2 regions of the Candidatus Nitrobacter laanbroekii genome follow, and region 1 is predicted to be linked to the other one. Evidence: riboswitches for the same ligand, from Rfam matches in the RefSeq annotation. Region 1 holds a riboswitch; the other holds the start of a gene.
The links. A riboswitch is a leader RNA that binds a small molecule or an ion and turns the genes downstream of it on or off. The one in region 1 is predicted to bind S-adenosylmethionine.
Positions count from the first base shown of each region.

Region 1 (10,761 bases):
GTCATGACAAGCCGGAAACCTCGCGCCGGGCGCCGGCGCGGTGTCGCGCCACGCTGCTCGCGGCCGTGGTTGCCGCCGCCGGGATCGTCTTTGTCGGCGCGGCGGTGGGCTTCGTCGCATTTCTGTCGCAACTGCGCGGCGTCGAGACCAAGCCCGCCAGCAATGCCGACGGTATCGTTGTGCTCACCGGCGGCTCGTCGCGGATTTCCGACGCGGTCGAGCTGCTGGCCGGCGGCTACGGCAAGCGGCTGCTGATCTCGGGGGTCCACCCGACCAACGGAATTAGCGATATTTCGCGCTCGTTGCCGGACAGCCAGCGGATATTGACCTGCTGCGTCGATCTCGATCGCTCGGCGGTCAACACCCGGAGCAACGCCAGCGAGACGCGGCGCTGGGTCGACGAGCAAGGCTTCCATTCGCTGATCGTGGTGACCTCGAACTATCATATGCCCCGCGCCATCGTCGAATTGTCGCATGCGATGCCGGACGTCACCCTGATTCCGTTCGTGGTGATCGGCGACAAGTGGCGCGAAGAGCCGTGGTGGACGAGTGGTGCGACCCTGCGGCTCTTGCTATCGGAGTATGCCAAATACCTCGCCGCGGAGGTGCGGGTTCGCCTGGCCTATCTTGGCCTGGAACTCTTCCCCGAGATCGGCGATCAGCCGACCGGATCGGTCGCGCCGCGACGGCCGGCGTCGGGTTAGCCCGGCGACCTGCGCTACGGAATTGGATTTTCGATGACTTCGATTTTTCTGCGCTCGCTGGCCTTCAACGTCCTGTTCTATCTGACGATGGCGATCTGGCTTGTTACTGCGCTGCCGACGTTCCTGATGCCGCGCGCGGCCATTCTCGGCGTGGCAAAGGCCTGGGGGCGCTGGAACGTCTGGCTGATGCGCGTGATATGCAATACCAGAACCGAGTATCGTGGCATTGACAAGATTCCGCCGGGCCCGCTGATTGTCGCCTCGAAGCATCAGTCGATGTGGGAAACCTTTGCGCTGCTTCAATTCCTCGATCAGCCGATCTTCATCCTCAAGCGCGAGCTGAACTGGATTCCGTTCTTCGGCTGGTACCTGATGAAGGCCGGCATGATCGGCATCGACCGCAAGGCCGGCATACGCTCGCTCAAGATGCTGGCCAGGATGACGCAGGAGCAGATGCATCGCGGGCGTCAGCTCGTCATTTTCCCGGAAGGGACGCGGCGTCCGGCCGGGGCGCCGCCGGCGTACAAAAGCGGTGTCGCCATGATCTATGCCGAGGGCGACGTGCCGTGCGTGCCGGTGGCGCTCAATTCCGGTCTGTGCTGGCCGCGCCGGACATTCCTGCGCTATCCGGGAACGATTACGGTCGAGTTCCTCGATCCGCTGCCGCCCGGATTGCGGCGCGACGAATTCATGTCGCGGCTGACGGCGTCGATCGAGGGGGCGACCGGCAGCCTGGTGGAAGCGGGGCGGCGCGAGCAGGCGCGGTTGTTCGGACGGGTGCCGGACGCGCCGGTGGAAGGGCTCTAGACTAGTGCCTTTTCGCTTATGATGAAATCAGAAGCGAGGCTCTAAGATTTTGAATTGACGCGTTTTCTTCACGCGAACCGATACCCACTTCGCTCGAAAACGCCCTAGCCGCGCACCGGCGTATCGTCGTGCAGCAATTCGGCCAACCGGTGAAGGTTCGGGTCGCGAAAGCCCTGTGCCTCGATCGACCTCACCGTGGACAGCACGTAGTCGCGATTATGTCCGGAGCGGCCATGCCCCTGCCGGACGTAACGGACCTGTTCGGAGAGCGTCAGCCGTCCGGCATACTGGACATGGCCGCGATCGACGACATAGGCCAGGGCGCCGACCCGCCGGCGGGCGTCGTCCGCGAGCCAAACCGAGCGCATCACCTCGCGGTAGACGTGGGTGGTCTGCTCGCGCCCGCGCAAGTAAGCGATCGTTGCCTCGCGCCGGCCAGCCGCAACCCGGAACGCGATGCCCCGGCAGGCACCTCCGCGGTCGAGGCCGAGAACCAGCCCCGGCTTTTCCGGAGTTCCGCGGTGGTCGAACGAATAGACGCAGAGCGCCCGGTGCTCGCCGATCAATCGCGCCGGGACCTGCTCTGCAAAATCGAACCCAGGCCGCCACATCAGCGAGCCATAACCGAACACCCAGAGGTCGTCGTCGGAAGGGCCGGAAGGCGGCTCGAATTGGCGTTGAGCATTCATTCCGCGCACGCCTAGCGCGTATTCCGCAAAAGTGGGTAGCGGCTTTTGCGATCAGAATACGCGCAAGTTATTAACTGAGAGCATTTTCCTGCGGCTAACCGGGTAGCCGGAAAATGCTCTAACAGACCCGCGCGGCCAGGCGAAGCGGAATTGAAAGGGCTGGTTTTGCCGGAACAGCGCGACTATGGTCCGAGGCGACCGCCGATTTGACAAAATTCACGGGTCTACCTCCGCGCATGACCGTCACCACCGCCGCCCCTTCCACCAAGTACCGTCGTTGGCCCATTTTCGTCATGCCCGTGCTGGTGGTCATCGCCGCCGCGGCGTGGAGCGCGTTCTGGTTCTATGCGGCCTCGCAGGTCGATCGGACCGTCGATGTTTGGCGCGCGCGCGAAGCCGCGTCCGGGCGCACCTTTGATTGTGCCAAACGGACCCTCACGGGATTTCCGTTCCGTCTGGAGGTTAACTGCGAGGATGCGACCGTCGAACTGAAGTCGCAGACGGCCGATCAGGCCGCTGCCCTGACCGCGCGCCTCGGGGACATCTTTGTGATCTCGCAGATATACACTCCGAAACTGCTGATCGCAGCGTTCAAAGGTCCGGCGACCCTGTCCCAGCACGGGCAGCCGGTGATGGTCGTCAACTGGAAGACCGCACGCAGCAGCATCGTCGGATTGCCAGGTCCTCCGCAGAGTGCGGATATCGTATTCGACGATTTGTCGATCAACCGCATCGCGGCCTCGGGGCAGACCCCGTTTGCGCGCGCCAGCCATGTGGAGCTTCACGGTCGCATTGCGGAGAACTCCAAACCGGATCACCCGACGATCGAGACCGTCCTCGAATTGACCGGGGCAAGCCTTCGCGACGTTCATCCAGTGCTGACCAAGCCGTTCAATGCCGATGTCCGCGCGATAGTGCACGGGCTGAAGGATTTCACGCCAAAGCCCTGGCCGGTGCGGTTTCGCGAATTGCAGGCGGCGGGCGGCCGCGTCGAGATCAAGCAGTCGCGCATCCAGCAGGGTGATCTGATTGCGATTGCCGCCGGCTCGCTCGGTCTCACGGCCGACGGACACCTTGATGGCCAGTTGAATATGACGGCGACCGGTTTCGAGAAGGTGATTCCGGCGCTCGGAATCGATAAAATGCTGGAGCAGGGTGTGCCGCAGGGCACCCTCGACAAGGTCGCGCCGGGCGTGAAGACACGGGATATCGACAATCTGTTCGGTGCGCTGGACCGGGCGATTCCGGGGTTGGGCAAGGCCGTGCGTGAGAACGCCAACGTCGGCGTCGCCGCGGGCGTCGCCGCGATTGGTCAGGAGGCAACGCTGGAAGGCAAGAAAGCGCGCTCCTTCCCGTTGCGGTTCGTCGACGGCGCGGTCTTCGTCGGACCGCTGAAAATCGCCCAGACGCCGCCGCTGTTCTGAGCGCGCGCTGACATCTGCCTTGGCTGTCGTGCGCGGGCTTGACCCGCGCATCCATTGCTTTTCGCGTAAGACGATGGATTGCCGGATCAAGTCCGGCAATGACCACTATGGCTTCTTCGCCGCGCTCGTTTGCAGCCGTCCGAAGTCGGGGGCAGCAGAGTCCTGGCCGATCTCGACGATGCCGCGGCGGATCGCGCGGGTGCGGGTAAAATGCTCGAACAGCGCTTCTCCATCGCCGCGGCGCATGGCGCGCGTCAGCTTGGAGAGGTCCTCGCTGAAAGTGCCGAGCATTTCCAGCACCGCGTCCTTGTTGGTCAAAAATACGTCGCGCCACATGGTGGGATCGGAGGCCGCGATCCGGGTGAAGTCGCGAAAGCCGCCGGCGGAGAATTTCATCACTTCCGAGGATGTGACCTCGCCGAGCTCGTCGGCGGTGCCGACGATGGTGTAGGCGATCAGGTGCGGCAGATGGCTGGTGATTGCCAGCACCAGATCGTGATGCTCGGGTGTCATGGTCTCGACCCTGGCGCCGATCGCGGTCCAGAACACGCGGAGCTTGTCCACCGCGGCGGGATCCGTCCCCTCGGGCGGCGTCAGGATGCACCAGCGGTTGATGAACAGTTCGGCAAAACCGGAATCCGGACCAGAGTGCTCGGTCCCTGCCACCGGATGCGCGGGAACGAAATGCACCCCGGCGGGCAGATGCGGGGCCATGTCGCGGACGACGGCGCCTTTCACCGATCCGACATCGGAGATGATGGCGCCCGGCTTGAGGCGGGATGCGATCTCCTGCGCCACCGCTCCGCACGCCCCGACCGGGATGCAGAGGATCACGAGGTCGGCGCCATCAGCGGCTTCGGCGTTGGTTTCCACCACGCGATCGGCGATGCCGAGTTCCGTCACCCGCGCACGCGTCGTCGCGGAGCGTGCGGTGACGACGATTTCGCCGGCGAGGCCTTGCGCGCGCGCGGCGCGCGCAATCGAACCGCCGATCAGGCCGAAGCCGATCAGCGCGATCCGCTGGAATGAGGGCGCTGCGGTCATGTCTGCGCCATGAAGTCGCGCAAGCCGTCCGCTACCAGGCGATTGGCTTCCTCGGTGCCGATGGTCATGCGCAGGGCATTCGGCAGACCGTAACTGTCGAGCGCGCGCAGCACGAGGCCGTGTTTGGTCAGGAACGCATCGGCCTCAGACGCGGTCTTGCCCTTCGTCGTCGGGAAGTGGATCAGGATGAAGTTCGTCACGCTCGGCGTTACCTTGAGGCCGAGTTTTGTCACTTCATTCGTCAGCCAGTTACGCCACTTTTCGGTGTGAACCTTCGACATCTGGACGTGCGCGGTATCCTCGATCGCAGCCGCAGCCGCAAGCATCGCCGGCGTCGAGACGTTGAAGGGGCCGCGAATCCGGTTCACTGCATCCACGATATGCGCCGGGCCGAACATCCAGCCGATCCGCAGCGAGGCCAGGCCATGGATCTTGGAGAAGGTATGCGTCAGCACGGTGTTCTCCGTCGTCGCCGCCAGTTCGATGCCGAATTCGTAGTCGTTGCGCGATACATAATCGGAATAGGCGGCGTCGAGCACCAGCAGCACATGCGACGGCAGGCCCGCGCGCAACCGCTTGATCTCGTCGAAGGGAAGATAGGTGCCGGTCGGGTTGTTCGGATTGGCGAGCCAGACCATCTTGGTCTTTGGCGTTACCCGCTTGAGGATCGCATCGACGTCGGCGGTGTAATCGATTTCCGGCGCGACGACGTTGGTCGCGCCGTTTGCGGTGGTCGCGATCGGGTACACCAGAAAGCCGTGCGTGGTCGAAATAGCCTCATCGCCGTCGCTGAGATAGACGTGCGCGAGCAGGTTGAGGATCTCGTCGGACCCCGCGCCGCAGATGATGCGGTCCGGGTCGAGGCCGTAGGCGCGCCCGATGGCCTCGCGCAGCACGCGCGAGGTGCCTTCCGGGTAGTCCTGAAGATGCGCCACGGCATTGCGGTAAGCGTCCATCGCCTTCGGCGAGGGGCCGAACGGCGTTTCGTTGGCCGACAGCTTGAACACCTTGCGGCCCGCTTCCGGCACCGGGCTCTTGCCGGGCGTGTAGGGCGCAATATCGAGAATGCCGGGATTCGGCACCGGTCGGGACATCATTGACTCCGGACTATCGGGATTAAGCGTTGGCCGCCCCGCTGGAGGGCATCGTATAGCGTGTTGCGTGGCTGCCGACGAGGGCGGTCGAACGGACCGAAGCGCCGGCCTCAAACAGCGCCGATTTGATCGTATCGAGGCTGGTGTCTCCCGTGACGGACACCAGCAGCGCAGCGCCGTCGAAGGCGGTATCGGGCACGGCAACGATCTCGGCGAGCGGCGACAGCGCACGGGCGGTATCGGCATTCCAGCCGGACACGCGCACGCTCCAGGTCTCTACTTCGGTGACCCGCGCATTGTCGGCGACCCGCGAGATGACGAACACCGGCAGCGCCGCCGGGTGGTCGGCGCGCTCGATGAAGGGCAGGCGGGCGATGATTTTCGGCGCGCCGTCGGCTTCAAGCGCGAGCCACCATGGCGCGCGGCTCGAGGTCGCCGAGACCAGGGCAAGATCGCCTTTCGAATTCGCCACCGCTTCCACGGCCGCCTGCGCATTGAAATGCGGCACGAAGGGGACCGTGAAGCCAAAGTGGAAGCGTGCGGAATCCCGCATCGCGGATTCGCCGAGCGACAGATCGGCATGCAGCGAAAAAGGCGCCTGCACGTAGGTGAAGGTCGAGATGATGACGCGCCAGATGCTCTCGACGGTGTCGAGCGGCAGGATGCCGCGATGACGCTGCGCCAGACGGCGCATCATGTCGGCTTCTCGCGCCGGTCGAAATGCGGATCCGATTTCCTGGGTCTGCTTCACCGAGATCAGGCGGTCGATGATGTCGCCGCGCCGCATCAGCAGGCTGTGCACCTCCTCGTCGATGGCGTCGATCTCTTTGCGCAGTTCCTGCAGGGATGATGGCGCGGGGGGGACTTTGGTCATGGATGCAACTCGTCGGCCGGGCGAACGGGGCGGCGGCTAGAGCATGATCCCGAAAAGTGGAAACCGGTTTTCGGATAAGATCATGCTCAATCAAAAGGGTAACGCTAGATTCTGATTTAACGCAGTTGAATCAGAATCTAGCGGTCCGGTTCTGCCATTCCCATCCCGTTTCAGGGAGCGCCTTTTGCGAATGTCAGCGCAAAAGGACATTTGCGTCGGGGTCTTCGGCAAATAACGGGTCGCGAATGGTAAATTAATTCCACCAGCGGCCGCATTGATAGGAAAGTAGGCGCATGAAAGCAAAGAAAACATTGCCCGCCATGGCTTGTCTTAACGAAATGGCTTGTCTTGACGAAAACCGCCTGCGGGATTAGGTTTCGGTTATTCCGTGGTCATTTGAGCCGGCCGGCTTGCAGCCACGTTAAACAACTCGCTAAACAGGCCGGGGACAGCGAAATCCTGATCCCGGCCGAACCCATGTTCAGGCCGGTTTTTTATGGCCTGTGATCCGCGGTTTCTTCGAAGCCCCGGAGGAGGCCAGTGTCAGGATGGTAAACGTGCAATCGGTACCGACCCCGGCTCACGCCGAGTATCGAGCCCAGGAAGCAGACCATCCCACCTCGCAGGTCGCGTTGTTCAGCGGCGATCAACCGCTGTCGCTCGATTGCGGAATCGATCTCGCGCCTTTCCAGATCGCCTATCAGACCTACGGCGAACTCAACGCCGGAAAGTCCAACGCCATCCTGGTCTGCCATGCGCTGACCGGGGATCAGCATGTTGCCAACGTCCATCCGGTCACCGGCAAGCCCGGCTGGTGGGTGACCCTGGTGGGGCCTGGCAAGCCGCTCGACACCGACAGGTATTTCGTCATCTGCACCAACGTGATCGGCGGCTGCATGGGTTCGACCGGTCCCGCCTCGATCAATCCTGCGACCGGCGCGGTATGGGGGCTGGATTTTCCGGTCATCACCATTCCCGACATGGTGCGCGCGCAGGCCATGCTGATCGATCGCCTGAGCATCGACACGCTGTTTTCGGTGGTCGGCGGCTCCATGGGCGGCATGCAGGTGTTGCAGTGGTGCACGGCCTATCCGCAACGCGTGTTTTCAGCGCTGCCGATCGCATGCAGTACGCGCCACTCCGCGCAGAACATCGCGTTTCACGAGTTGGGACGGCAGGCGGTGATGGCCGACCCCGACTGGCGCGACGGCCGCTATGTCGAGCAGGGCACCCATCCGCACCGGGGTCTCGGCGTGGCGCGGATGGCCGCGCATATTACCTATCTGTCTGACGCGGCGCTGCATCGCAAGTTCGGACGACGGATGCAGGACCGCGAACTGCCGACATTTTCCTTCGATGCGGATTTTCAGGTGGAGAGCTATCTGCGCCACCAGGGATCGTCGTTCGTCGAGCGTTTTGACGCCAACTGCTATCTCTATCTGACGCGGGCGATGGATTATTTCGACATCGCGGCCGATCACAACGGCGTGCTGGCCGCCGCGTTTCGCCATACGCGGACCCGGTTCTGCGTGGTGTCGTTCACGAGTGACTGGTTGTTCCCGACCTCTGAATCGCGCGCAACCGTACATGCGCTCAATGCCGGCGGTGCGCGGGTCTCGTTCGCGGAGATCGAGACCGATCGCGGCCACGACGCCTTCCTGCTCGATGTTCCCGAATTTTTCGACATCGCGCACGCGTTCCTGGAATCGGCGGGAAAGGCCCGCGGTCTGGCAGCCGCAGGTGAGTGACATGAGCGTAGAGCAACCGACCCTGCCGCTGAATGACGTCGCGCCGCCGGCGGGTGGCCGCTATCGCAGCGATCATCTCCTGCTGGCCGAGATGATCGAGCCCAATTCGAAGGTCCTGGACGTCGGCTGCGGCGACGGTGACCTCTTGCAACTGCTCGAGACGCGCGGCATCGACGGCCGCGGCATCGAACTGTCGCGCGAGGGCGTCAATCATTGCGTCGCCAAAGGCTTAGCGGTGGTGCAGGGCGACGCCGACACCGACCTGGTCAACTATCCCGACGACGCCTTTGATTACGTGATCCTGTCGCAGACCCTGCAGGCGACGCGGCAACCGAAGGCCGTGCTGGAAAATCTGCTGCGGATCGGCCACGGCGCCATCGTATCATTCCCGAATTTCGGCTACTGGAAGATGCGGGTTCAGCTTCTGGTCGGCGGCCACATGCCGCGCACGGATAACCTGCCGGCGACTTGGTACGACACGCCGAATATCCATTTTTGCACCATCAAGGATTTCGTCCAGCTCTGCGACGAGATCAATGTCAAGATGGAGCGTGCGGTCGCGCTCGATCTTTACGGACGGCCGCTGCGATTCAACGCGCCGTGGTGGTTCTGGAACATGTTCGGGGAGCAGGGCGTGTTTCTGCTCAGCCGGGCGGAGAAGAACAAGTAGCCAACATCGATCGGGTCCCCGATCTCGAACGCCATCCGGCGGGCCGGTCGGTGGCCATAGCCGTTCGCGAAGTCGGCGCGGTCTTGGTCTTGAGATGATCGCGGATTGCGACCGCATCGTCGCGGAAGTCCTCGTAGCAGGAACTGTCCGATGCCGGACTTATCCGATGGCGTGTAACCGCGCCGGGCCTGTGATGCTGCGGTGTAAGTAGCGCATTTGCGGCTCCCGGCTTGCGCGGGCCGATATGTTGGAAGCCCGCAGAGAATTCATGCACGAACAGGATCGGCCTGCCGCTGCCGGCTTCCTCGAGAGGCGCACGTTGTCTTTGGTCGCGGCGTTACGGCATGTCGATTCCACTAAGAAGATTGTTTGCTGATGGGTTTGTCGTAGACACGAGAAGTAAAACAACGACAGACGAAAACCTGCGCGGATATGTTCTGCGTTTAGTGCCGTTCAACCATGTTTTCGTGCGTCGATATTTCTGTATCAATACAACGCGCAACTTTTGTTGACATTAAATTATCCTATAGTTGCCATGTTTTAGACATATTTAACCTTTTTAGGCGGGTGCGGTGATTCTTTGTTAAGGATTGCGCGACACCGGAGGGTGTCACAACGACTCGACACCGGAGGGTGTCACAGGGGTGCATGTATGTTTCAGTTAGTTGCGTTTCGCCGGCTGCCGCGTATCCTGGCACTGGCGGTGTGTTCGTTGGCGGTCGTCGCATTCGCGGCGCCGGCCTCGGCAAGGCCTCATCATCGTGCGGGACATCACGCGCACGTTCATCACCACAAACACCATCATCACGTTCGCCGGCACCACCGGTATCGCCATCATCAGCATAGGCGCCGTCACACGCGGGCGTTGCGCTCGAATGCGGACGAAACCGGATTTTCGGATGGGGGCTTCGTGTCGAATATCGTCGCCGAAGCACGCCGCTACATCGGTGGCAATCCCACCGGCCGCAGCCGGCTCTGGTGCGCGCGCTTCATGAATATGGTTCTGAAGCGCTCCGGGCATAAGGGAACTGGTTCTGACATGGCGAGTTCATTCGCGCATTACGGGCGGCGGGTCTCCGGCCCACAGGTCGGCGCCATCGCTGTCATGAGCCGACGCGGCGGCGGCCATGTCGGCGTCGTCAGCGGCATCGATCGGCGCGGCAACCCCATTGTCGTGTCGGGCAATCACGGCCATCGCGTCGCGGAGTCGGTCTATCCGCGCGGGCGCATCTATGCCTATGTGGTGCCGAACTGAGGTGTGTGGTGCCGTTTTCGCCCTCTCCCTTTGAGAGAGGGTACCTCGGTGAACCAGGGCGGGCGGGGCAAGTTTCGACAAGCCCCGCTTTTCCCCCATGGATGCCGTCCGTGCTTGCCTCCCGCGGAGCATGGGAGAGAAGGAAGAACCGCGGTCGCCCGTTTACGCGAGGGTTTCTCCAAGCGTTTCGACCTTGTCGTCGATCCTGATCGTGCCGCCGGTGACGACTTCCGCATAGACCCCGCAATCGCAATGCCCCAGCGTTCGCATCAGCGTGCGTGGAATGTCGAGATCGCGAACTGCTGCCTCCGGGTCGACGTTGGTGGCCGTGCATCGGACGATGCGCTTGACCACCTTGAGCCGGATGTCGCCGATCGCGAGCGTGCGCTCGAGCAGGTCGAGTTCGCTCCAGGCCGGCCAGCCACGGATGTAAAGATTGGCGCGGAAGCGTA
Region 1 covers NZ_JBAMDA010000001.1:1,935,205-1,945,965, reverse strand. Annotated here, with positions in the region: gene V4R08_RS09075 (YdcF family protein) at 1-704, shown strand, start outside; gene V4R08_RS09070 (lysophospholipid acyltransferase family protein) at 738-1,511, shown strand; gene V4R08_RS09065 (gamma-glutamylcyclotransferase) at 1,616-2,200, opposite strand; gene V4R08_RS09060 (DUF2125 domain-containing protein) at 2,437-3,624, shown strand; gene V4R08_RS09055 (prephenate/arogenate dehydrogenase family protein) at 3,730-4,668, opposite strand; gene hisC (histidinol-phosphate transaminase) at 4,665-5,762, opposite strand; gene V4R08_RS09045 (chorismate mutase) at 5,785-6,636, opposite strand; SAM riboswitch at 7,015-7,094, shown strand; gene metX (homoserine O-acetyltransferase MetX) at 7,185-8,384, shown strand; gene metW (methionine biosynthesis protein MetW) at 8,386-9,054, shown strand; gene V4R08_RS09030 (TIGR02594 family protein) at 9,707-10,309, shown strand; gene V4R08_RS09025 (MOSC domain-containing protein) at 10,472-10,761, opposite strand, start outside.

Region 2 (10,761 bases), 420 kb from region 1:
CGCAGGCCGCGACGGCCTTCCGGCCGTTGTGATGTCGTTGTGTCCCGGAACGCGGTGCGGCGCTCTTCACGCCGCTCCGCAGTGCGCAGCATCCGGGACACGCTGCTCTCACACCGTCTCCAGCGCACTGACGAGATCCTCGATCAGGTCGTCCTTGTGTTCGAGGCCGGCCGAATAGCGGATGAAGCCTTCGCCGATGCCCAGGCCGGCGCGAACCTCCGGCGCGAGCCGCTGGTGGGTGGTGGTGGCCGGGTGGGTCACCAGGCTCTTGGCGTCGCCGAGGTTGTTCGAGATGCGCGCGAGCTTGAGCGCGTTGAGACAGCGGAAGGCGCCCGCCTTGCCGCCCTTGACCTCGAATCCGATCAGCGTCGAGCCGGCGCGCATCTGCTTTTTCACAAGCGCCGCCTGCGGATGGTCCGGCCGGCCGGGATAGATGAGGCGGGACACTTTCGGGTGCGACGCCAGCGCATCCGCGATCGCGGCGGCGCTCTCGGTCTGCTGGCGCACGCGGACGCCGAGCGTCTCCAACCCTTTCAGGAGAACCCAGGCGTTGAACGGCGAGATCGACGGCCCGGTCTGGCGTATAAAGGTCTGCAGGTGATCCTGAACGAAGGCGTTCGACGACAGGATGACGCCGCCCAGCGTTCGTCCCTGACCGTCGATATGCTTGGTCGCCGAATACACCACGATGTCGGCGCCAAGCGCCAACGGGCTTTGCCAGATCGGCGTCGCGAACACATTGTCGACGATCAGCCGCGCGCCGGCCTGATGCGCGATCTCGGCGATGCCGCCGATGTCGAGCACGTCGAGCGTCGGGTTGGTCGGGCTTTCGATGAAGCAGGTCCTGGTGTTCGGCCGCATCGCCTTGCGCCACTGCTCGAGATCGAGGCCATCGACCAGCGTGGACTCGATGCCGTAGCGCGGCAGCAGGTCCTCGACCACGTAGCGGCAGGAGCCGAACAGGGCCTTGGCCGCGACAACGTGATCGCCGGCCTTCAACGGCGCGAGCATCGCGGTCGTCACCGCCGCCATGCCTGTCGCGGTGGCGCGCGCGGCTTCCGCGCCTTCGAGTTCGGCCATGCGCTGCTCAAACATGGCGACGGTCGGGTTGGAGTAGCGCGAATAGATGAAACCCGGATCCTCGCCCTTGAACCGCGCCTCGCACTGTTCGGCGGTGTCGTAGACATAGCCCTGGGTCAGGAACAGCGCTTCCGAGGTCTCGGCGAACTGCGAGCGCATCGTCCCGGAATGAACCAGCCGGGTTTCAGTGCGATATTGGGCGGTAGGCGAAGACTGCGACATGTGACCTCCTGCGCGACCGCTTTGGAAAACGGTCACAAAAAAACCGGCCTGGGAAAACTCCACAAGCCGGGATCACATTGTCCCCGGCCTGTTTAGCAACTTGTTTAACGTGGCTGCAAGCCGGCCGGCTCAAATCACCACGGGATGGGTCATGCTCTTAATCCGGCATAGCCTTCCCGTCAAGCGAGGGAACTGACACTCTCAAAGACACTCGCTGAAACGAGATGCGAATGTTAGAACCAGACCTCAGCCATCGGATAACCGGTAAAGCGTCTGTTTTCAGGGTCTATTGGCGAGAGCCGCAAGGACGTCCCGTGCCATTCACGCTTCCTCCCGACGCCAATGGCATTCTGCCCGACCGCATGATCGCGGCGATGGCGGACGCCGGCCTGATCCTGCCCGAGTACCCCTTCGTCGAGAGCCAGATCCAGCCGGCGAGTCTCGATCTGCGGCTCGGCGCCATGGCCTACCGGGTGCGCGCCAGCTTTCTGCCCGGGCCGGGCGCAACCGTCGCTGAACGCATCGACGAGTTGAAGCTGCACGAAATCGATCTGTCCGACGGCGCGGTGCTGGAGACCAACTGCGTCTACATCGTGCCGCTGCTGGAGAGCCTGGCACTGCCGCCCGAGATCGTCGCCGCCGCCAATCCGAAAAGCTCGACCGGGCGGCTCGACGTGTTCACGCGCGTGATCGCCGACGGCACCCGGCGCTTCGACATGATCGGCGCCGGCTATCACGGTCCGCTTTATGCGGAAATCAGTCCGAAGACGTTTCCGGTGTTGCTGCGCGAGGGATCGCGGCTGTCGCAGGTCCGCTTCCGCAGCGGCGACGCCATTCTCGACGCCGACGAACTCGACGCGCTGCATGCGCGGGAACGGCTGGTCGATAGCGACGACACCGATTTCGCCAACGGCGTGGCGCTCAGCGTCGATCTCTCGGGCGAGAACGCCGACGGCTTTGTCGGCTATCGCGCCAAGCGTCATACCGGCGTGATCGATATTGATCGCCGCGGCCGCTATGCGGTCGGCGAGTTCTGGGAGCCGATCGCGGCGCGGCCGGACGGCAGCCTGATCCTCGATCCCGGCGAGTTCTACATCCTCGCATCAAAAGAAGCCGTGCAGGTGCCGCCCGATTACGCCGCGGAAATGGTGCCGTTCGATCCACTGGTCGGCGAGTTCCGGGTGCACTATGCCGGCTTCTTCGATCCCGGCTTCGGTTATGCCGGCGCCGGCGGACAGGGTTCGCGCGCGGTGCTGGAGGTGCGCTCGCGCGAGGTGCCGTTCATTCTCGAGCATGGCCAGATCGTCGGCCGTCTTGTTTATGAGAAGATGCTGGCGCGGCCCGACGCGATCTACGGCCAGCGCATCGGCTCCAACTATCAGGCCCAGGGCCTCAAGCTGTCGAAGCATTTCCGGGTGTAGCGGACCGGAGGCGGATAGCCGTTATTGCGACGGGGTGGCGCGCAGCTTCGCAAGCGGACTTGACCGGTTCGCCGATCCGGCTAGCATGAACGAGATCGATGGGGATGAAGTTCCCCGATACCCGCCGCAAGGCTGATGACTCCTACCGGGCGCTTTCGCGTCGGTAGGAGCTGTTTCCTCCCCCGTTGCGCCCGAGAAAGGGCGCTTATGACCAGACTTCCGAATTCGCTGTTGGTCTCGTTATGGGGCGTCGGCATCTGCTGGGTTGCCGTTGCGATCACATACCTCACAGATTCCGAAACACTCCGGTGGTTTCCCTGCTGGTTTCGCTGGTGGTTCTGAGGATCGGCTCATTGCCGAGATTCTCGGCCGTGAAGAAAACCATCTTCTGCTCCCCGAGATGAACCGTCACGAAACGCTGTTCCGGCTCGAACCGCCACGGCAGATCCGGTGCGACATTAGTATCGAACCTAACGGTGACGGTCTTGCTGGAGACAGCAGTCGGATCCGAATACACCCGCTGCGTCGTTCCTCCGTATCCGGTTGCACTGCAGAACACACGATACAGCTCCGGCGAGTAGGCAACGAGCCCGATCATGATGCCAAGCACGACGACGACAGGCACGAGAACGTTCAGGTGCTTCCGATAGCGCGGGTTCCACAGGTCGACCTGTCATCGCTCATCGGCATGTCTTAAAAGTGCCGTAAGCGGGCGATTGAACAAAGCAAGCACTCAGTTACCCCGCGCAAATCCTAGAGGTAATTTGGTGGCTCGATTATATTGCAGCTCGGACTTAGAAGCCGAACGTGATCCCAGGTCAAATGGGCCTTCTGCAATGAAAACAGTCCTAATTTCGGGAGCCGGCATCGCCGGACCAACGCTCGGCTTCTGGCTGAAAGCAGCCGGCTTCGAGCCGACGCTAATTGAGCGCGCGCCAGCGCTGCGCAGCGGCGGCTATGTAATCGACTTCTGGGGGCTTGGCCTCGACATTTCTGAGCGCATGGGGATGGTCACCGAGATCAATCGCGTTGGCTACAACGTGCGGGAAATGCGAATCGTCAACGATCGCGGTCGGCGCGCGGCGGGTTTTGGGACCGAGCTCGTCACGGAGTTGGCCGGTGGGCGCTACGTGACGCTGCCCCGCAGCGAGCTTTCGCGTTTGCTATTCGAAAAAATCAAAGCCAGCGCAGAAGTTATTTTCGACGACGAGATTGTCGGCCTTAACGAGCAGCCCGACTGCGTGGGGGTTCAATTGAAGCATTCCGGCGAACGTCAGTTTGACCTTGTGATCGGCGCCGATGGCCTGCACTCGACCGTTCGCAAGCTTGCCTTTGGTCCGATGCAGCAGTTCGAGAAAGACCTTGGTTACATCGTCGCCGCGTTCGAGGTCCGGAGCTACCGTCCGCGCGACGAAGACGTGTATCTGATGTACGGGCAACCGGGAAGGATGGTTGGGCGCTTTACGTTGCGCGATGACTGCACGTTGTTCTTGTTTGTTTTTTCAGCTAACGACGATTCGTTACCTTCCACGCTTGACCAGCAGAAGAACACCTTACACCGAACATATGCTGCCTGTGGGTGGGAATGTCCGTCGATTCTGAAAGAATTGGACCGCACAACCGAGCTTTATTTCGACCGCGTCAGTCAGATCAGGATGAGCAACTGGTCAAAGGGGCGCATCGCCCTTATTGGGGATGCTGCCTTCTGCGTCTCCCTGCTGGCCGGACAAGGTTCTGCATTGGCGATGATCTCGGCCTACGTGCTGGCGGGGGAGCTTGCGCAAGCGGGTGGGCGATATCAGCAAGCCTTCGACAAATATGAAGCGCGCTTGCGCCAGTTCATTGAAATGAAGCAGCGAGGCGCCGAACGGTTCGCCGGCGCCCTTGCACCGAAGACCCGATGGGGCCTCTGTTTTCGTAATCAAGTGATAAGGGCATTTGCGATTCCCGGACTGGCAAAGGTTGCCATCGGCCGGGAGATGATCGACACCTTGCGGCTTCCCGAGTATGATTTTCGTCGCCAACACCATTGAACAACGTTCATGAATTATAAGCCAGATGATAGCGGCATCCCCAACATCCGCGGCAAGGTGGCGATCGTCAAGGCGCTAGCCTCATCGCTATCGATCGGCAGCGGCGCTGCGGTCGGTCGCGAAGGTCCGATCATCCAGATCGGCTCGGCACTGGGCTCCGCATCCGCGCAAGTGATACGGCTGTCGAACTGGCAGAAAATTACCCTGCTGTCGGCAGGGGCAGGAGCAGGGATCGCAGCGACCTTCAACACACCCCTCGGCGGCGTGCTTTCAAAAGAAGATTATGAACAACATGTCGGCCATCCTGCAGCACGCGCCACTTCTGTTCTGGGTCGCGGTTAGCAAGCCGAGGCTCGTGCCTTGGAAGGCGTCCTTGCCCGCAACCTGCTCCGATCGACAGTCGAAGTTGCCCGAACCCACCGAGCTTGCGTGCGAGCGCGACATTGGCACGCTTCATGCTGCGACGCTGCGCCACGTCGAGCGCCCAACGCTTGGGGCTCGAGAAGCGCGTCGCTCGTGTCAGCATGATGTGCGCCGCTTCCAAGAGCGCTGTTCGCACCATGGCGTCGCCGACCGTGCTAACGCCGCCGTCCCAGCCGGTTTCGCCTGATTGATATTTCTTGGGGGTCAACCCGAAGTAGACTCCGACCGTACTGGATTTTCCAAACCGCGTCGGGTCGTCCACCGCCGAGCGATAGGTCAGGGCGACCACGGCGCCGACGCCGGGTGTGCTCATCGATCTCCGGCAGACCTTATCAGCGGCGCGATCTTCAGCATCTCGCGATGAAGCTTGGTGAACGCGCACCATAACGCCGTCCGCGCCGCCAGCATCGCGCCGAAGCTCGCCGACAAATGGAGAGCTAAGCCGCGCTGGTAAGTTCTTCCACCTTCGCCGCATCGAAAAATTTGGGATCGACTTTGAGATAGGCAAGCTTTTCCTCAGCGATCACAACGGCGTCGGCCACGCCTGGCATTTGACGCAGCTTGCCAGCAAGGCTCTCTGCGCTTGCAGCTTGGGCGTCAGAGATCCGCACGAGATGCGTTGTCAGATAGCGAGGACGCGCCATCGTCACCGCGGCAGCGAGCCATAGAAGCGCAAGGACGGCTGATAATATGAATACGCCAGCGTTGCCGGCATTCTGGTGCATCCAGCCGCCTGCGGCGCCACCTACGAAAATTCCCAAGAATTGCGAACTCGAATACACTCCCGCCGCCGTACCCTTGGCGTCGGGTGGCGCGGTCTTGGTGATGAGAGAAGGCAGACTCGCCTCCATGATGTTGAAGCCAGCAAAAAAGATCGTAATCGCCGCGAGCTGAACATAGACATCGCGGCCGCTGAAAACGAGCATGATCTGACTGGCTGCGAGCGTCCCCACGGCGCTTACGAACACAGCTTTCATGCACCGGTATTTTTCGGCGACGATGATCGCTGGGACCATCACTATGATGGACAGAAGCAGGACCGGCAAATAGACGATCCACTGGCTGCGGCTCGTTACGTTGAGCCCTTCATGCAGGAGTCCCGGCACGACGAGGAAACTCGCCGTCAGCATGGCGTGCAAGGCGAAGATACCAAAATCAAGGCGGAGCAGTTCCGTGTTTTTCAGCACGGATCCCAGCATAGCCGGCACCGTCCCGGCATCGCGATGCAGACTCAGACGGCTCGGACTTGGCACGATGAATAGGGTGATGCCTATACCGAGCAGGGCCAATCCTGCCATCAGCCAGAAGATCCCAGCGATACCGGCAAGGCCGGCGACGATGGGTCCCACGACCAGAGCAATCATGAATGAGGTTCCGATGGTGATACCCACCATCGCCATCGCCTTGGTCCGGTTTTCTTCTGAGGTAAGGTCTGCCACCAGCGCCAGAATGACTGAACCAACCGCACCTGAACCTTGCAGCACTCGTCCGATAATCACGCCGTCGATTGAGCTTGAGACAGCTGCGACCGCACTACCAATGCCGAACACCGTGAGTCCCAACACGATTAGGATCTTGCGGCCGATCTTATCGGACAGAATACCGAAGGGTATCTGCAGGAGCCCCTGGCTCAAGCCGTAGATGCCGAGCGCCAGCCCGATCTTGTAGGCTGTTGCCCCTGAAAGATCGCGCGCATAAACAGCAAACACTGGGTAGATCATGAATAGGCCGAGAAGCCTTACCGAAAAAACGGCCGCAAGCGAGGCAGCTGCACGAAATTCCCGTTTATCCATGGTGCCTGTTTCGCTAAGGGTCATCCTGAGCATTACCTTAAGCTTCGAGCACCTCTTCGTCTCGAATATATAATCTGAGCCGCGTTTCACCTACCAGCCCAAGGGCAGCCGTCAAGAAGGGCCTTGCCGCTCTTGCACGGCCCGTTCTTGTTGGCGATTGCGAACAGGGCGGACATCATGAGGCGTTCAGGCTTGGCTCGCCAAACATGAACTCGGATCGCCACCACCGATTGTACGTTAGCGTACTTGGCGATCCAGCATTCGCAATCGCACATGACTGCAGTCTTTTATACTCTAGCATTCTCATACTTTTAGTTCGATGCAAGCGGTGCTCTGACAACCAGACGAGCGTGTTGTGACTGGATGCTGCCGATTTATGTCCAGGCAAGCCTTGCCTGAGCGCGCAACAAACTCTACGCTTTGTCGCTAATGCTTACGCCCATTATCACTGGGCACGGCAACCGAAAGCGCAAACGGTGACAGAGGTTCGGAACAAGCTGCTTCGTCTCATTCCGGGCGACGAGCTCTCCCGCATTGTCGGGCTTTGCGAGCGTATTTCGCTTCGGCCACATCAGGTTCTTCATCATTACAGACTGCCGATGGAGCATGTCTACTTCGTCGAAAGCGGACTCGTGTCAGTCGCAGCGCGCGTAGGTCACGAAGAATTCGTTGAGGTCTGGTTGATCGGGTCAGAAGGATTGGTTGGTGCGCCGGTCTTGCTTGCGCCTAAGACTGTACCTCTGCACCGTAGAACCGTCCAGGTGAGCGGCGAAGCGCTACGGATCAGGACAGGTGATTTCTCGAAAATTCTCGACGATCTCCCGCACTTGCGTTCAGTCGTGGAACGATACCTGGCCGCCGTTCTGGTGCAGACCTCGCAATCGGGGGCTTGCAATGCCTACCATGGTGTCAAGCAGAGGCTTGCCCGCTGGCTGCTTGTTGCTCGCAATGCTCTGGGCAAGGACGAGATGCCGCTCACGCATGTGATGCTGGCAGAACTACTCGGCGTCCGGCGCGCCAGCGTGACCGAGTGTCTCGAAGTCCTCCAGAAAACAGGGATGATCTCAACCAAGCGAGGCTGGGTGACGGTGGAGGACGCTGTTGGACTAACGAAGCTGTGCTGCGATTGTTTTGGCCTAATCGAACGCGAATATCGCCGCCATCTGCTCTCAACGGATCATACCGACTCCCGTCCTGAAGAGGACGCCGCGATCACGACTACCGTTGCCCGGAGACAATCAGAATCCGCGGATCGAGAGCTGAGCCGTCCTTCCGACTAGATCTCGGCGCCGCTTCAACGAGCTTCGTATCGGTTTCGGAGCCGACAGGATTCCTTGCAGCGGCATCTATCGAGGATTACAAGATTGTCAAAAAGCGCTGAAAGGTTGATCGGCGCCTTGCCCTCACGACCCACCCCGATGGTATGATCGACAACGCAACCGAAATGAAGCCGGCCGAGGCTTGCCTCTCCAGCCGCACGCGTGTCTTGTCCTTGAGGTGGGCCAGCCGCCTTGAAGCCTGTGATATCGCTACCGCGGTCCTCATCGCCGCGCTGGTGGTGCTCGCGCTCTTGACCTTCAAAGAGTACGCGATCTCTAACGACGAACCAGTGCAACATCACTACGGCGAATTGATTCTCCGCTACTATGGCAGCGGCTTCCATGATCAGCGCGTATTTGGCTTCGACAACCTTTACCTCTATGGCGGGCTGTTCGATATCATCGCAGTCGGCCTCAGCCACCTGCTCCCGATCGATCCGTATGAACTCCGCCATATTCTATGCGCACTGATCGGCGTCGCTGGGATCGGAGCCGCTGCAGCAACTGCGCGACTGATTGCAGGGCCGCGCGCCGGCCTGATCGCCGCAATCGCCTTGAGTGTCTGCGGCGTCTGGTACGGCGCTATGTTCAATCACACAAAGGACATCCCGTTTGCCGCGGCGATGATGGGCGCGACGCTGTTCCTGATCCGCCTTGCGCGCTCGCTGCCCAGACCTCGCGTCGGCGACATCGTTGCCTTCGGACTGCTGACTGGGGCGGCGCTCGGCATGCGGGTCCTAGGTCTGCTGCTTGTCATCTATATCGGCTTCGCAATCGCTCTTTACCTGCCGCGGCCATGGCTAAATCAGGGTCGCGCGCGCTGGCATTTCGTCGTTGAATCTTCGCTACGCCTGATCCCGGCGCTGTTCCTTGCGTACGCCATCATGATCCTGGCATGGCCCTGGGCGGCATTGGCGCCGCTGAATCCAATCCGGGGCCTGCTCGCATTCTCGGAATTTCATTATCCCATCCGAACCGTCCTCGACGGCAACATCTACGAGATGGCGCATGTGCCGCGGCTCTATGTTCCGACCTACATTCTGATTCGGGTGCCGCTGCTGACACTGTTCGGCGCGGTGCTGGGTTTGGCTTTCGCGCTGTTACCGCGCTTGGTTGCGGGCCGGACGCAAGCTCTGCAAAGAGACATCATCCTGATCGGGCTGACGGTAATTTTTCCACTAGCCTGCCAGGTGATCTGCGATGGCCCGGCGTTTACCGGATTGCGTCATTTCCTGTTCGTGATCCCAGCGCTGGCGGTGCTCGCGGGCGTCGGTCTCGATGTGGCGGCGACGACACTCTCGGGGCGCAGCCGCGTGATGGCTTTCGGAGCGCTCGCAGCGATGAGCGCATGCTTCCTCTGGAACGCATTGACGCTGGTCGAACTCCATCCTTACGAATACTTGTTCTACAACCCGCTGGTGGGAGGGCTCCAAGGCGTGTCGCGGCGCTATGTCCTCGACTACTGGTTCGACAGCATGCCCGAGGCGATCCATGAGCTGGAAACCTATGTTCGGGCTACTGATCCTGTCGGTGCGGGCCGCGGGCCGGTACCGGTCTATTCGGTGGCGGTGTGCGGAATCCGCCTCTCATTCGAGAAGACGGTCACGCTGCCGCGGTTGCGCTTCACGCCGCGCTGGGATCAGTCGCAATTTTTCATCGCGCCCACCCATATGAATTGTGACCGCGCTCTTGACGGCAAGGTGGTCGGCACCGTGAAACGTCTTGGCGTCGTCATCGCCTACGTCAAGGATCGGCGAGCACTAACCGCGCCCGTGGCAACCGCTACGCGGTAGATCAGTCCTCGTAGCTGTGCGCAGGCAAGAAAGGATACAGGTTGATAAAGCTGATCTTATCAAACCATCATCATGATATTTTGCACCGGTCAGCTTGGTGTTCGCACGCAGCGCTTGTCCATTCGCTTCGAAAAGTTTGCCTAGCAAGTCCTCGCCTTCTGCGGATTTGCCCAGTCTTCTACCGCAATGACCTATCGGTCTCGTCCCTATCAACTCGACGCGGTCCATCGTACGAAATGGAGAATACCCGCTGAAATTGCGGAGCGATGCACATTCGGCGTTGTTGGCTCAATTTGCCTACTCATCACAATTTAATGACCAGAGCAGGGAAAACGCCTCCGACCTTACCCCAATCTTGCACGAAGATCGCAAAAACGCTAACCATCAGCTCATGGCTCAGGCCGAAAACCATAGTCCATCCACTATCGTTTCGAGTGCAGTAGTCAGGGCGTACGGCGCGGTATATTGCGCTATCGCAATCGCTGCGCTCTCCCTGTGGTGGCTTGCCCGGACACATGCGCCGCTCCTGCCGCTATGGGCGCCCTGGGAGTTTTCCTGGTTCGAATTCCTGTCGGTGTGGCTGACGATCTATTGGTACATCCGCGGCATTACTTCGATAACAGCTAATGAGCGTCCCTCTCTCCTACGGCGAATATCTTTCTTCACCGGAATGCTCG
Region 2 covers NZ_JBAMDA010000001.1:2,350,816-2,361,576, forward strand. Annotated here, with positions in the region: gene V4R08_RS10915 (SGNH/GDSL hydrolase family protein) at 1-32, shown strand, start outside; gene V4R08_RS10920 (O-succinylhomoserine sulfhydrylase) at 109-1,302, opposite strand; SAM riboswitch at 1,374-1,453, opposite strand; gene V4R08_RS10925 (2'-deoxycytidine 5'-triphosphate deaminase) at 1,617-2,723, shown strand; fluoride riboswitch at 2,815-2,875, shown strand; gene V4R08_RS10930 (cytochrome c oxidase assembly protein) at 3,010-3,348, opposite strand; gene V4R08_RS10935 (FAD-binding domain) at 3,560-4,756, shown strand; gene V4R08_RS10940 (chloride channel protein) at 4,766-5,098, shown strand; partial or broken gene V4R08_RS10945 (transposase) at 5,178-5,587, opposite strand; gene V4R08_RS10950 (MFS transporter) at 5,617-6,996, opposite strand; gene V4R08_RS10955 (Crp/Fnr family transcriptional regulator) at 7,449-8,252, shown strand; gene V4R08_RS10960 (glycosyltransferase family 39 protein) at 8,396-10,084, shown strand; gene V4R08_RS10965 (cytochrome c oxidase assembly protein) at 10,341-10,761, shown strand, end outside.
Region 2: another riboswitch for S-adenosylmethionine. It lies ahead of V4R08_RS10920 (O-succinylhomoserine sulfhydrylase); the one in region 1 lies ahead of metX (homoserine O-acetyltransferase MetX).